2 regions of the Enterococcus eurekensis genome follow, and region 1 is predicted to be linked to the other one. Evidence: predicted binding sites of a transcription regulator. Region 1 holds the regulator's gene; the other holds the start of a gene.

What was found. The regulator HrcA, encoded in region 1, represses chaperone genes, less so after heat shock. The targets are predictions, from matches to a motif close to TTAGCACTCNNNNNNNNNGAGTGCTAA.
Region 2: groES (co-chaperone GroES) is a predicted target of HrcA. The motif match lies at 3,372-3,398, and genes of this name have one in related genera.

Annotation. Positions count from the first base shown of each region.
Region 1 is NZ_JBHSGT010000037.1:34,720-42,682, reverse strand. It holds gene dnaK (molecular chaperone DnaK) at 1-877, opposite strand, end outside; gene grpE (nucleotide exchange factor GrpE) at 919-1,473, opposite strand; gene hrcA (heat-inducible transcriptional repressor HrcA) at 1,507-2,553, opposite strand; gene hemW (radical SAM family heme chaperone HemW) at 2,688-3,857, opposite strand; gene ACFO3L_RS05475 (phosphoribosylaminoimidazolesuccinocarboxamide synthase) at 4,033-4,716, opposite strand; gene ACFO3L_RS05470 (methylated-DNA--[protein]-cysteine S-methyltransferase) at 4,857-5,414, opposite strand; gene ribF (riboflavin biosynthesis protein RibF) at 5,543-6,484, opposite strand; gene truB (tRNA pseudouridine(55) synthase TruB) at 6,489-7,424, opposite strand; gene rbfA (30S ribosome-binding factor RbfA) at 7,571-7,918, opposite strand; gene infB (translation initiation factor IF-2) at 7,947-7,963, opposite strand, start outside.
Region 2 is NZ_JBHSGT010000065.1:490-6,464, forward strand. It holds gene ACFO3L_RS10970 (TetR/AcrR family transcriptional regulator) at 1-284, shown strand, start outside; gene ACFO3L_RS10975 (PTS sugar transporter subunit IIC) at 783-1,325, shown strand; partial or broken gene ACFO3L_RS10980 (2-dehydropantoate 2-reductase) at 1,313-2,044, shown strand; gene ACFO3L_RS10985 (hypothetical protein) at 2,138-2,290, opposite strand; partial or broken gene ACFO3L_RS10990 (6-phospho-beta-glucosidase) at 2,298-2,480, shown strand; gene ACFO3L_RS10995 (CPBP family intramembrane glutamic endopeptidase) at 2,582-3,226, opposite strand; gene groES (co-chaperone GroES) at 3,435-3,719, shown strand; gene groL (chaperonin GroEL) at 3,744-5,369, shown strand; partial or broken gene ACFO3L_RS11010 (transposase) at 5,771-5,975, opposite strand, start outside.

The DNA of each region.
Region 1 (7,963 bases):
GACGAACTGGAATTTTTGTACGTTCAACTAAGTCAGCTGTTAATTCATCAAATTTTGCACGAGTTAAGTTCATTTCTAAGTGCAATGGACCTGCTGCACCTGCAGTAATAAATGGTAAGCTAATTTGTGTACTTGTTACACCTGATAAATCTTTTTTCGCTTTTTCTGCAGCGTCTTTTAGACGTTGAACAGCCATTTTATCTGCTGATAAATCAATACCGTTTTCTTTTTTGAATTCAGCTACCATGTAGTCAATGATTTTGTTATCAAAGTCATCCCCACCTAAATGGTTATCGCCGGCTGTTGATAATACGTCAAACACGCCATCGCCTAATTCAAGAATTGAAACGTCAAATGTACCACCACCAAGGTCAAATACTAAGATTTTTTCTTCACGATCTGTTTTATCTAAACCATACGCTAAAGCTGCGGCTGTTGGTTCGTTAACGATACGTTCTACTTCTAAACCAGCAATACGACCAGCATCTTTTGTTGCTTGACGTTGTGCATCGTTAAAGTATGCAGGAACTGTAATAACCGCTTTTTCAACTTTTTCACCTAAATAGTCTTCAGCAAAACCTTTTAAGTATTGTAAAATCATCGCTGAAACTTCTTGAGGTGTATATGTTTTACCTTCTGCTTCAACGTTGAATCCAGCTTCACCGATATGACGTTTAATTGATGAAATTGTATGCGGATTTGTCACTGCTTGACGTTTCGCTACTTCACCAACTTGAATTTCGCCATTTTTAAATGAAACAACAGATGGTGTTGTACGATTTCCTTCTGGGTTTGTAATAATTTTCGCTTCTCCACCTTCTAAAACAGAAACAGCAGAGTTTGTAGTACCTAAGTCAATTCCAATAATTTTACTCATAATGAATGATCTCCTTTATTTTTCGATTCGATTTTTTATTTTTATTGAGCTACAATGACCATGCTTGCACGTAAAACGCGATCATGTAGTTTATACCCTTTTTGCAACACTTCTACTACGGTATCAGGTTCGACACCTTCACTAGCAGGAATCGTTTGAACCGCTTGATGAACATTCGGATCAAAAGCCTCACCTTTAGCAAGAATTTCTTCAATCCCTTCTTCTTTCAATGCAAAACGTAAACTTTCTAAGACCATTTCAACGCCTTTTTTTAGTCCGATGCTTTGCTCATCCGTTGCTTCTGTTGCCATTGCACGTTCTAAATTATCAATAGCAGGTAATAATTTCTTACCTAAATCTTGCGAACGGTAACGTTGCAACAATTCACGCTCGTTTCGATTACGTTGCACGACATTAGCCATCTCAGCAGAAACACGTAAAAACTTGTCTTCCATTTCATCTAATTTGATTTTTAATTCATCAACTTCCGAAAGTTCAACTACTTCTTCTGTCTCAACTTCTTCAACCGCTTGATTGTCAACAGTTTCTTCCGCATTTTGTTCTTCAGCGATTTCTAATTCTTTTTCTTCTGACAATTAACGAACATCCCTTCTTAAATAAAACTTATATTAGGACTCACTACCCGAGTCTAGTTCACGATAGTAGTCAGCCAATTTAACAGATAATTCTCGTCGAAATAAATCGACCAATCCAAACATTTTCGAATAAGGCATATTCGATGGTCCTAATAAAGCAATCGTCCCATGTCCATGTCCTTGAATCGCATAACTTCCTTGAATCAAGCTCATGTTCTGTAATAAGTCGTTGCCAAGTTCGGAACCAATTTTAATTCGGATTAAAGAATCACGCGGCGCTAACAATTGCGTTAATTCTTCAGGATTTTTCATAAACGAATACATTGACTTAAATTGAAGTTTATCTTGATTTGGTTCAAAATCAAGTAAATTCATACGACCGCCAACATAGATTCGTTCTTCAAACAAATGATTAAGCATACTCTCAAACAATTCGAGAATGCCATCCGTTGTTTGGAAATACTTGTGGAGAATCATTGGGATTTCTGTCCGTAAACGGTGATAAACCGTAATCAGTGGTTCACCAATTAAACGATCATTGATAATCCGGACCATAATAGCTAATTCTTCACTTCGAATATTCTTTGGTAAGGTAAAGACTTGATTTTCGACGTTTCCTTTGTCTGTCACAATAATTGCAACCACTTGCCGGTGATTGAGCGGAACCATTTTAAAACTCGTTAATCGTCGTTCGTTGACGTCAGGTCCTAAAGAAAGCGCCGTGTAACTAGTCAAATTTGATAGAATCGTTGCAGATTGTTGGATGATTTCATTAATCTCGTGAAATTCCTTACCTAACCCTTGACGAATTGAGCGCACTTCTTCGGGGTTAACTTCAACTGGTTGCAACAAATGATCAACATAATAACGATAACCTTTCATAGATGGTACACGACCGGATGAAGAATGCGTTTTAGCTAGTAAGTCATGTTCTTCCAGTAACTTCATTTCATTACGAATTGTTGCTGAGCTTGCAGCAATGCCAGCTTCCATCAACGTTTTCGATCCGACTGGTTGCCCCGTCGTCGTATAATTTTGAATGATTAATCGTAGAATCTCACCTTGTCTCTCAGTTAACAAATTTTTCTCACCCCTTATTAGCACTCTTTTATCATAAGTGCTAATACGATTATAAATATACCACATTCTCATTGTTTGTCAAGGATTTCGATAAAAAAATTAGCACTCAATCGAATCAAGTGCTAACACGGTCGTTATTCTTTTTCAAGTAAGAATTTTTCAAAAACATCATTGCCGATGAATAACCCCTTAGACGTTAACCTTAAGCGGTTTTCATCGATTATTGCCAGTCCTTTTTCTTCTAATTCAGGTAATATCATTTGATAAACATCAGTCAATTCTTTCTTAAATTTTTCTTTAAAATTAGCCAATGAAACACCTTCGATCTTCCGTAATCCTAAAAACATTTCTTCTTCAATTTGATTTTTTAACGTTAGCTCTTCCGTTTCAATGATTGGCCGTTGGTTTGATCTCAACGGTTTTAAGTAATGTTGAATCGGTCCGACATTTTTATAACGTTGATTACCGAGGTAACCACTCGCTCCCGCACCAAAACCAAAATAATTTTCATTATTCCAATAAACTAAATTATGCATCGATTCTTTCCCAGGCGTTGCAAAATTACTAATTTCATATTGATGATGGCCGGCTTTTTCCATCGCCTCCATCGCTTCGGCAAACATTTGTGTTTCACTTTCTTGACTGGGTAATTCCAAACGACCTTGGCGCACCCAATTCATAAACATCGTCTTATTTTCTAAGATGAGCGAATACATCGAATAATGCGGTAAGCCAAACGCTAATGCTTGATTTAACGTATCGCGAAAACTTTCAATTGTTTGGCCCGGTAAAGCATAAATCAAATCAATGCTAACATTATCAAACTGCTTTTTTTCAAGCAGACGAATCGTATCATAAACATCTTGTGCTGAATGTTTGCGACCAATTTTTTTTAGCAAACGATCATCGAATGTCTGAACACCCATTGATAAACGATTCACTCCATGAGATTTTAAGATATCTAGCTTCTCACTAGTTAAGTCGCCTGGATTAGCTTCAACTGTTAATTCTTTAGTCGTCGAAGTCGGTAACAAGCGATGGACACCTGTGAGTAAAACGTCCAATTGTTTAGCTGACAAAGACGTCGGTGTCCCACCACCAATATAAATGGTTTCGGAAACATCAGTTGGATATTGTTCTAAAGTAAGCTGAATTTCCTTTAATAAGGCCTCAATGTATTCGTCGACCGGTTGGCCTTCTAAAAAAACTTTATTAAAATCGCAATAGTAGCAGATATGCTCACAAAAAGGGATATGGATATACGCAGAAGTACTTCTACGGAGATTATTTTTGATTTCTTTCAATGTAAAAAAACTCCTCAATAACTATTTGACAGTGTCAAGATTTCTCCCTATTATAGCATAATTTTACTTTATATTTCTAAATGAAGTCATGTCTCAAACGAGGCTTTTCAATTATCCTAAAGTAAACTAACAAAAAGGAGTCACTATCACTAGGATAGCTGACTCCACAATATTTTTAATTAAGCAAGTATTTTTCTAAATCTAACGGATAGACAGATTCTTGGCCTTTGAAGACACGCATGTTTCCACCAGACAATTCATCAATTAAAATAATCTCGCCCGCTTTTTCACCGCGACCAAACTCCAATTTAATATCGTAGAGTGTTAAGCCTTTTGTTGCGAGCTCCGCTTTAATTAGATCACTGATTCGCTTCGTTTGCTCTTTAATAATCGCATATTCGCCTGCTTCTAAAATACCTAACAAAACTAAAGCATCTTCATTAATAAATGGATCTTGGCGCTCATCATCTTTAATCGTAATTTCGACATAACCTGGTAAATCGGCAGCCGATTCAATATAATCTCCATAACGACGAATGAAACTTCCTACTGCTTTGTAGCGACAAATAACTTCTAGCCCTTTACCAAAAACAGAAGCTTTTGTAACATCCATTGTTTTCTCTTCTAAATCCGCCGCTAGGAAGTGGGTAGCGATTCCTGCTTCATTCAGTAGTTCAAAGAAATGTTTACTAACGGTTAAACCTGATTTTCCAGAGCCTTCAACCGTTAAACCAATTTGATTTTCACCTGGATCAAAAACACCATCTTTTCCAGTCATTTCATCCTTAAAGAATAACCGGATATTGCCATCTTCTTTTTGATAAACATCTTTTGTTTTGCCTTTGTAAATGAATTCCATAACGCACCCCTTTAAATTATTAAGTATTTTTGGAACAAACATAGGTTACCACATTCTTTTGTGAATGAAAATACTTATCAGAAACTTTTTGTTCGTTTTTTTATTAATATTCGGATAATAATCAAAAGGATGTCATCACATTATTCATAATTAACGAACGATCGAGCTTCTTTCACGTTTTCAGGCACAAAATAAGCTGATTCTTGGACTTTTTCTAGTGCGAAAAGCTTTAGTTTTCGTTCAATACCACCGCCATAACCAGTCACACTACCGGTTTTGCCAATCACTCGATGACAAGGAATGATAATCGAAATTGGGTTACTACCTACAGCGCCACCTACCGCTTGTGCTGACATCGTTGTTTTCCCCATTTTTTTTGCAATTTTTTGGGCGATTTCTCCATAAGTTGTTGTTTGACCATAAGGAATTTTCCGGATTTCTTCCCAGACTTTTGCCTGAAAATCAGTTCCTTGCGGCGCTAAAGGAAAATCAATTTCAGGTTGTTCTCCTCTAAAATAAGCATCTAACCAACGTTTGACTGTCAAAAACAAAGTGATATCCGATTTATTTTGATGAAGTAAGGGATTCTTTTTTTCAAACTCACTGCGATTATAATAAATCCCAGTTAGTGCTTGACCATCACTTGTTAAATAAATATCACCAATTGGCGAATCATATGTTTGCGTATAAATCTCCATTTTCGTCCCCACCTTTTTTATCTCTCCTTTCATTCTATGGCTTTAAAACCGTTTGTAAAGAATAAATGATTGAAAGAGAACAAAAAAAGAGCAGATCATCTTCTACTCTTTTCTTAGTTCATTCTTACTTAGCGCTTATCAAAATATTCTCTTGTATCCACTTCATCTTGTTTCAGTTGTTTAATCAAGCCTTCAACACCTGAAAAGGCCACTTGTCCGCGTAAATGGTGTAACCAACGGACTTCAACTTTTTCACCATAAACATCTTGATTAAAATCTAAAATATTGACTTCAACCGTTATCGGTCGATTTTTTTCAAAAGTATCGTTACGACCAATCGAACCCATTGAAGGGTACCATTGATCACCAATTTTTATTTCTGTAATATAAACACCCTCTGTTGGCAAATGGGTTGTTCTTGAAATTTGAATATTGGCTGTTGGATAACCAAGCGTACGACCACGAGCATCACCATGAACCACAGTTCCACCAAAAGTATAATCATAACCTAAAAGTTTTGAAACTTCTTCCATGTTCCCGGCATCTAACTCTTTACGTATCCGAGTAGAACTAATTTTCTCACCTTCTAGTGTCTCTTTAGGGACGGTTACAACTTCAAAACGTTCATTAGCGTAAGTCGTTAATCTCGGCATATCCGCAATATCACGTTTACCATAAGTATAATCAAAACCTGCCACAACAACTTGAGCATGTAGACCAACCATATATTGATCAACAAATGCTTGAGGAGCCAAGCCGGCAAAATCTGAAGTAAATTCAACAATATATAAATAATCAACACCAAATTGAGCCATCAAATTGGTTTTTTGTTCTAGATTCGTTAAATATTTCATCTCATCGACTGGAACTTTTTGAAAGACAATTGAGGGATGTTGATTGAAAGTCATCAATGCTAACTTCAAGCTTTTTTCATCCGCAATTTTGCGTCCTTGTTCGATGACTCTTTGATGCCCTTTGTGTACTCCATCAAAAAATCCAAGCACAAGAACAACAGGTTCTGTTGGGATTTTTTCTGGCTGATAAGGGTGTCGGATTTCAATAATTTGCATGTGTTTATGATTCCTTTCCTAACTCGTTTCTTAAAACTTTTCGAGGCTTAAGTATGCCTGTTTTGGTTGGGTGTGCTTCATATAGACTAACGACCATCCCTTGATAGTATATCGCTAATAAAGTCGTCGGCATTTCACTAAGACCAAGTTCTTGATACGTAAGACGCGCGCCATTTTTGATTTGTCCCCATAGCTCGTCAGTGATATCGATTCTTGGGAATTCTTGAACACCGTACTCAACAGGCAATAAGACCTCTGCTAATTGGTTATTCTCCATCAGTTTAGCGACTTGGTAAAGTGTTACGCCTTGTTCTTTCGTAAAACCACCACTAGCAATTCGGGTTAAATCAGACATGTGAGCGGGAACGCCTAACAAGACGCCAGTATCCACTGCTAATGTCCGGACATACGTTCCTTTACCACATGCCACTTTAAAACGCCAACGTTGCGTAGCTGTTTCAGGATCCCAAACAACTTCTGAAGTTCGCTCAAAGGAATCAATTTGCGCAATCCGTTTCGGACGCTCAACTGTTTCATTATTCCGAGCATATTCATACAATCGTTTACCATTGACTTTAACAGCTGAATACATTGGCGGAATTTGCGTAATTTCACCAATTAGCTTAGCCATCGCTGCATCAATTGCTTCATCGGAAAAAGGTGTCTCAATTCGCATTTGTTCGACAATTTCACCAGAAATATCTTCCGTTGTCGTACTATAGCCAAGTGTAATTTCACCTTCGTATATTTTGCCTGAATCCGTTAAAAATTCAATTACTTTTGTTCCTTTACCCACACAAATCGGTAAAATGCCATCAACATCTGGATCTAAAGTTCCACCATGTCCAACTTTTTTTGTTTTTAATATTCTTCTTAATTTAAAAACGCAATCATGACTTGTCATCCCGCGTTCTTTCCATAGAGGTAAAATTCCATCCATCGTTTTCACACCTTTAATAAACATTTCAACTGTCCCATTATAGCATGTTTCGAAACTTTAGACATTCCAAAGTTTTCAGCCATTAAAAAGAGAAAAAACAGAAGAACCCACATGAAATGAGTGCTTCTGTTTTTCAATACGACTAATTAGTCTCGATTTAAATTTCGTAACATTTCATCGATTTTATTTCCGTATGCAACGGATTCATCCAGTTCAAAAACAATCTCAGGCGTTTTATAAAGCGTTAAAACTTTACCTAATTCTCTACGAATCAAGCCAGTTGATTTGTCTAGTCCTGTTTGAGCCGCTTTTTTATCTGAAGCTAAATCAGACAAAATACTATAGTAGATTGTTGCTTGTTGTAAATCACCAGTTACTTGAACATCTGTGATATTCACATCTTCAACCCGAGGGTCACGTACTGTTTTTCGTAAAATCTGGTTGACTTCTTTTAAAATTTCTTGAGCGACACGACGATTACGATAGTTAGTCATGCGACATCCTCCTTATGATTTTAAAAATTTATTTTCTTTTAACTT
Region 2 (5,975 bases), on a different contig from region 1:
AAAGAAAGCATCCCGTAAACCTAATTCTAATGTTAAGAGATATTCGGCAAATGCTATCAGAAGAAATATCATATAAGATTTTTATGTTATGGAAAATATCCTATAAGCAGCCTTTTATAGATGTTTTTTCGCAGAGTCCTGAAATAAAAAGGGTAAATGAAAGTTTAGACTGGATTGTCGGTCAGTTATTTGTTGTCATCTCGACCTATTTAGAAACAACTGATAAAGAAGAAGAATTGTTAAAAAGTATCCATCTATTTTTATATGGTGTGATGGATGAGTAAAGATACAAAAAATGGAATTAAAAGAAATGAGAAAGACTTTTTCGAGAAAGAAAAAGTCTTTTTTTTTGACTTAAAATAACAATATTTTTAATTCTAAAAATTAAAAAATGGTTATAAATAAGTTTTTAAAAGAAGAAAGGGGTCAATTAAAGGCTATATAATCACTTCTTAAATGAGTATAAAAAATATTTATAGGGGTATTAAAAATAACAAATTGTCTTATGTTTAGATTCGCGTTAAATTATGGGTGTCGAGAACAAGAGCAACAAGAAATTATTTTTTTTCAACATATGTGATTTTTTTCACTTTTTATTTTTAGAAAATAAGAAGGCCGGTGACGACTAGCTATCGATTCATCTAGGATTTTTTGATGAAGAGACATTTCAATCTTATTTTTTTATTCATACAAGTGAAATTTCTCTCAATTTTTTCTTGATACGTATTTTTTTAAAACCGACAAATGGAGTGATGGAAATGACAATTGAAATCGACGGGGCAATGACACCGAAAATCTTTTTTAACAAATTATTAGCTGGAACAGCACAAGGGACGATTATTGCTTTAATTCCTAATGCTGTTATTGGAGCAATTTTAAAATATTTTGCACATATAACCATTATCAATATGATTATCAATGCGGCGTTGATCTTTCAGGTGGCGACACCATTAATAATAGCCGCACTGATTGCCAAACAATTTAATTTAGCGCCGGCCAAGACAATGATTGTTGGTGGAGCAGCATTTGCCGCATCTGGTGTTATCAAATTCGATAATGAAGCTGGCGTATTTATTGCATCAGGAACTGGAGACATTATTAATATCATGTTAACGGCGGCAGTGGCCGTTTTAATGATGATGTGGATTGGATCAAAACTAGGATCCGTTGAAATCATTGCTTTGCCAATCGTCGTTGGAATCGGTGCGGCATTAGTTGGAATGTTAATGTACCCCTATGTTACGCAAATTACTGTGACAATCGGTCAAGTTATTAATGACTTTACGAATTTCCAACCTGTAATATTGATTTCCAGGCAGATTTAGTTATCTTATTTACCAAAGCAATGCAACTGGACGGCATGATGCAGTCGATTCAAAATATGGTGGGTGAAGAGACAAAAGTTTTATGTTTATTAAATGGCATCGGACATGAAGATGTAATTAAGAACTATATGCTGCTAAGCAATATTTTGCTAGGTAATACGATGTGGACAGCAAGTCTAGAGGCTCCAGGTAAAGTGAAACTATTTGGAAATGGTTCAATTGAATTACAAAATTTAGGAAAAGATGGGAAAGAATCCGCAAAAGAGGTCATCGCTGTCTTGAATGAAGCAAATTTAAATGCTAAGTACTCAGAAAATATTTTATCTTCGATTTATCGTAAAGGCTGTGTGAATGGTACGATGAATGGTTTGTGTACGATTTTGGATTCGAATATGGCCGATTTTGGTGAGATAGAAGAAGCTGAACAAATCGTCGAACAAATAGTTTCAGAATTTGCGGCTGTTGCGGCGATGGAAGATGCACCTTTAGATATCCCAGAAGTGTTAGCGCAAATTAAATCTTGCTATAATCGTGAAACGATTGGTTTGCATCATCCCTCAATGTACCAAGATTTAATTATTAATAATCGCTTAACAGAGATTGATTACATCAATGGTGCCATTGCTCGTAAAGGAAAAGAATATGGCATACCAACACCGTACTGCGCTTTCTTAACCAAACTAGTCCATGCGAAAGAACAAGTTTTAGCAGCTGTATAGAAAATGATCGCTAGAAAGATCGTGATAGAATCAGTCTTTCTAGCGATTATTTATTGGTCGAAAGAATTAGTCGGGTTCTCACAAAGGCTTATTCTATGCTAGAATCGTTGTAACATTTAATTGAATTCGATGATGGGAAGCTGTTAAAAGCTCATATGGTGGATTGATTTTTGCGTAGGAGTCATCACGCGTACAGACGACGGATCCAGTGTTATTAGAGCAAATATTCGGTAACATTTTTTGCATCAGTTAAGAACCCTTATTTATTGTCGAAAATGGATTGGGTGCAATCAATGGTGTTGATTTACTTGGCTATACTACATGGAGCTGTATTGATTCAGTGAGTGCAGACACTGGGGAAATGTCGAAACGGACGAAGAAAAAATCATTTGATTGGTACAAGCAAGTCATCGCATCGAATGGTTCTGACTTGTAAAATAAACAAAGAAGTGAATAAACTAAAAACATCGCTGCAAAGTAGCTTTTAAAAGTTACTTTGCAGCGATGTTTGATTTTGTTTGAATAATTTGATGCAGACTAGGGCACTTGAATCCCCATCGTTTCAACGATTAGATTAACAATCACGACCAGTGAATTCATTCCGACATGGGTAATGATTGAAGTCCAAATACTACCAGTCACAACGTATTGTAAACTAAAGAATGCACCTAAAGCCCCATATAGTAAAAGATGACCATCTTGGTGAACAAGCGCAAATAATAAGGAACTTACGAGAACACCTATCCAGACGTTGGACTTACGAGTCACGCCGCCTAAAATCACGCGACGGAAAAGTAATTCTTCCATAATTGGACCGCCAACTGTGACGGCTAACATTACTAGTGGTTGATGGAAAATTAGTTCCATAATATTACTAGTGTTTTCAGATTCCATTTGGCCACCAAAGAAAATTTCAATTGAAAGCATCACGTTTTGTAAAATAATTGCTAAGAAAATGCCGACGAGACCTAAGGTAATAATTCGTCCCCAAGACATGCGCACTTCTTCAAAAGGCAATTTGATTGTTTGTTTCTTATATAAATAAATTAAAGAAATGGCTCCTAAGATATATCCGATAGTTAAGATTATTAAGCTTTGTTCAATGCTAAAAGCAAACGAAGGTGCAAAGAAAGCAACTATATAAATAAGAAAACTAAAAATGGTGTATTTTTTGAATGTCATAACGACCTCCTGTTTTTATTTCATTATAACAAACAAGTCAAAAAGGACAAAAGAAAATATTCCTAACCAATTTTGACTTTTATAAAAAAATTCACTCAAAATACTTGCAAAAGTCATCGAATATGAGTATCATAAATGATGTAAGTTAGCACTTGAGAACATCGAGTGCTAACTAAAAAATCAAAAGATATTAACGGAGGGATTTATTGTGTTAAGACCATTAGGTGATCGTGTCCTTGTAGAAGTGGCACAAGAACAAGAACAAACAATTAGCGGATTCGTATTAGCGTCATCTGCGAAAGAAAAACCTCAGACTGGAACAATCCTTGCAGTCGGTGAAGGTCGCCTACTTGATAGTGGCGAATTGGCACCAGTTCCTGTAAAAGTTGGTGAAACAGTCTTATTTGAAAAATATGCTGGTTCAGAAGTGAAATACGAAGGCAAAGAATACATGATTTTCTCAGTAAAAGACATTATTGCAGTAGTTGAATAAAAAATATTTTTTGAGGTGAAAAAAATGGCAAAAGAAATTAAATTTTCAGAAGATGCTCGTAGCGCAATGTTACGTGGTGTTGATAAATTAGCAGATACAGTTAAAGTAACATTAGGTCCAAAAGGTCGTAACGTTGTTTTAGAAAAATCTTTTGGTTCACCATTAATTACCAATGATGGTGTGACCATTGCAAAAGAAATCGAATTAGAAGATCATTTTGAAAACATGGGTGCAAAATTGGTTTCAGAAGTTGCTTCAAAAACCAATGATATTGCCGGTGACGGTACAACAACCGCAACTGTTTTAACCCAAGCAATTGTTCGTGAAGGAATGAAAAACGTTACAGCTGGTGCGAATCCATTAGGCATTCGTCGTGGGATTGAATTAGCGACTCAAGTAGCAGTTGAAGAATTACATGCAATTTCTGCAAAAGTTGATTCAAAAGATTCAATTGCTCAAGTTGGTGCAGTTTCTTCAGGTAGCGAACAAGTTGGTCAATACATTGCAGATGCAATGGAAAAAGTTGGCAACGATGGCGTTATTACTATTGAAGAATCTAAAGGAATTGAAACTGAATTAGATGTCGTTGAAGGGATGCAATTTGATCGTGGTTATTTATCACAATACATGGTAACCAACAACGATAAAATGCAAGCAGAACTTGAAGCACCATATATCTTAATTACGGATAAAAAAATCTCAAATATTCAAGATATTTTACCTTTATTAGAGCAAATTTTACAAGCTTCAAAACCATTATTAATCATTGCTGATGATGTAGATGGCGAAGCATTGCCAACATTAGTCTTAAACAAAATCCGTGGAACATTTAATGTGGTAGCGGTTAAAGCTCCAGGATTCGGCGACCGTCGTAAAGCGATGTTAGAAGATATCGCAATTTTAACTGGTGGTACCGTGATTACGGAAGATTTAGGTTTAGAATTAAAAGATGCAACGATTGATATGTTAGGTCATGCTAGCAAAGTCGTTGTCGATAAAGACAATACAACAATCGTTGAAGGTGCAGGATCTGCCGATGCCATTGCAGCACGTGTGGCATTAATTAAAAATCACATTGCTGAAACAACTTCTGATTTCGATCGTGAAAAATTACAAGAACGTCTAGCGAAATTAGCTGGCGGTGTTGCAGTCATCAAAGTTGGTGCACCAACTGAAACCGAACTAAAAGAACTAAAATTACGTATTGAAGATGCGTTAAATGCAACTCGTGCAGCAGTTGAAGAAGGAATGGTTTCTGGTGGTGGAACAGCCTTGGTTAACGTTATTAGTAAAGTTGCAGCAATTGAAGCAACTGGCGATGTTAAAACAGGTGTGAAAATTGTTTTACGTGCTTTAGAAGAACCTGTTCGTCAAATCGCTGAAAACGCAGGTTACGAAGGATCAGTTATCGTTGATCAATTGAAACGTGCAGAATTAGGTACAGGATTTAATGCGGCAAATGGTGAGTGGGTAAACATGTTAGAAGCAGGAATCGTTGACCCAACGAAAGTAACACGTTCAGCATTACAAAATGCAGCGTCAATCTCCGCTTTATTATTAACAACTGAAGCAGTGGTAGCTTCAAAACCAGAACCAGCAGCACCAGCAATGCCTCCAATGGATCCAGGAATGATGGGCGGCATGATGTAATTAATAGCGAAATCTCTTATTAAATAAGGGGTTTCGCTTTTTTTTTTAAAGGAAATAGAGCCTTCGAATTTAATGGGTTGTTCGTCAAATTGTGTTGATGGGCCCAAAATGAGTAAAAATAATCGTCAGAATCGGTAGAGGAAATTGTTTCTCTATCGATTTTTTGACATTAGAAAAGAGGGGCGGAGCCTCCCGCTCCCCTGCGAAAAATCACCTTGTTGACAAAAGCTGCGAGACCGCTTCGAGCCTGTAGTCTCTCAGCTCGAAAGCTTCAAACTCTAGTTAAGTGCTAAAGCACTAAACCAGAGTAATTCACATTTCGTCTTTTGACGCAGCGGGAACAAGGTATTTTTTCTTCGGTTCGCTATTGCTAGCTTCAAATGGTTTGTTAGTTATCCATATCAAGCTTCAGTGGGGGCGAAAATTAATCCCTGTATGATGTAGATTCGATCTCTTAAATGATAGAAGTTGCGATAACCATAGGAAACGCGTTTAATTAATTTAATTTTATTATTCAAGCCCTCGGTGACACCGTTAGAATAACGAAGCTCAAAAGCATTTTGAACCCCTTGCTTGTATTTCTTTAAGAAATATAATTTCTTTCGA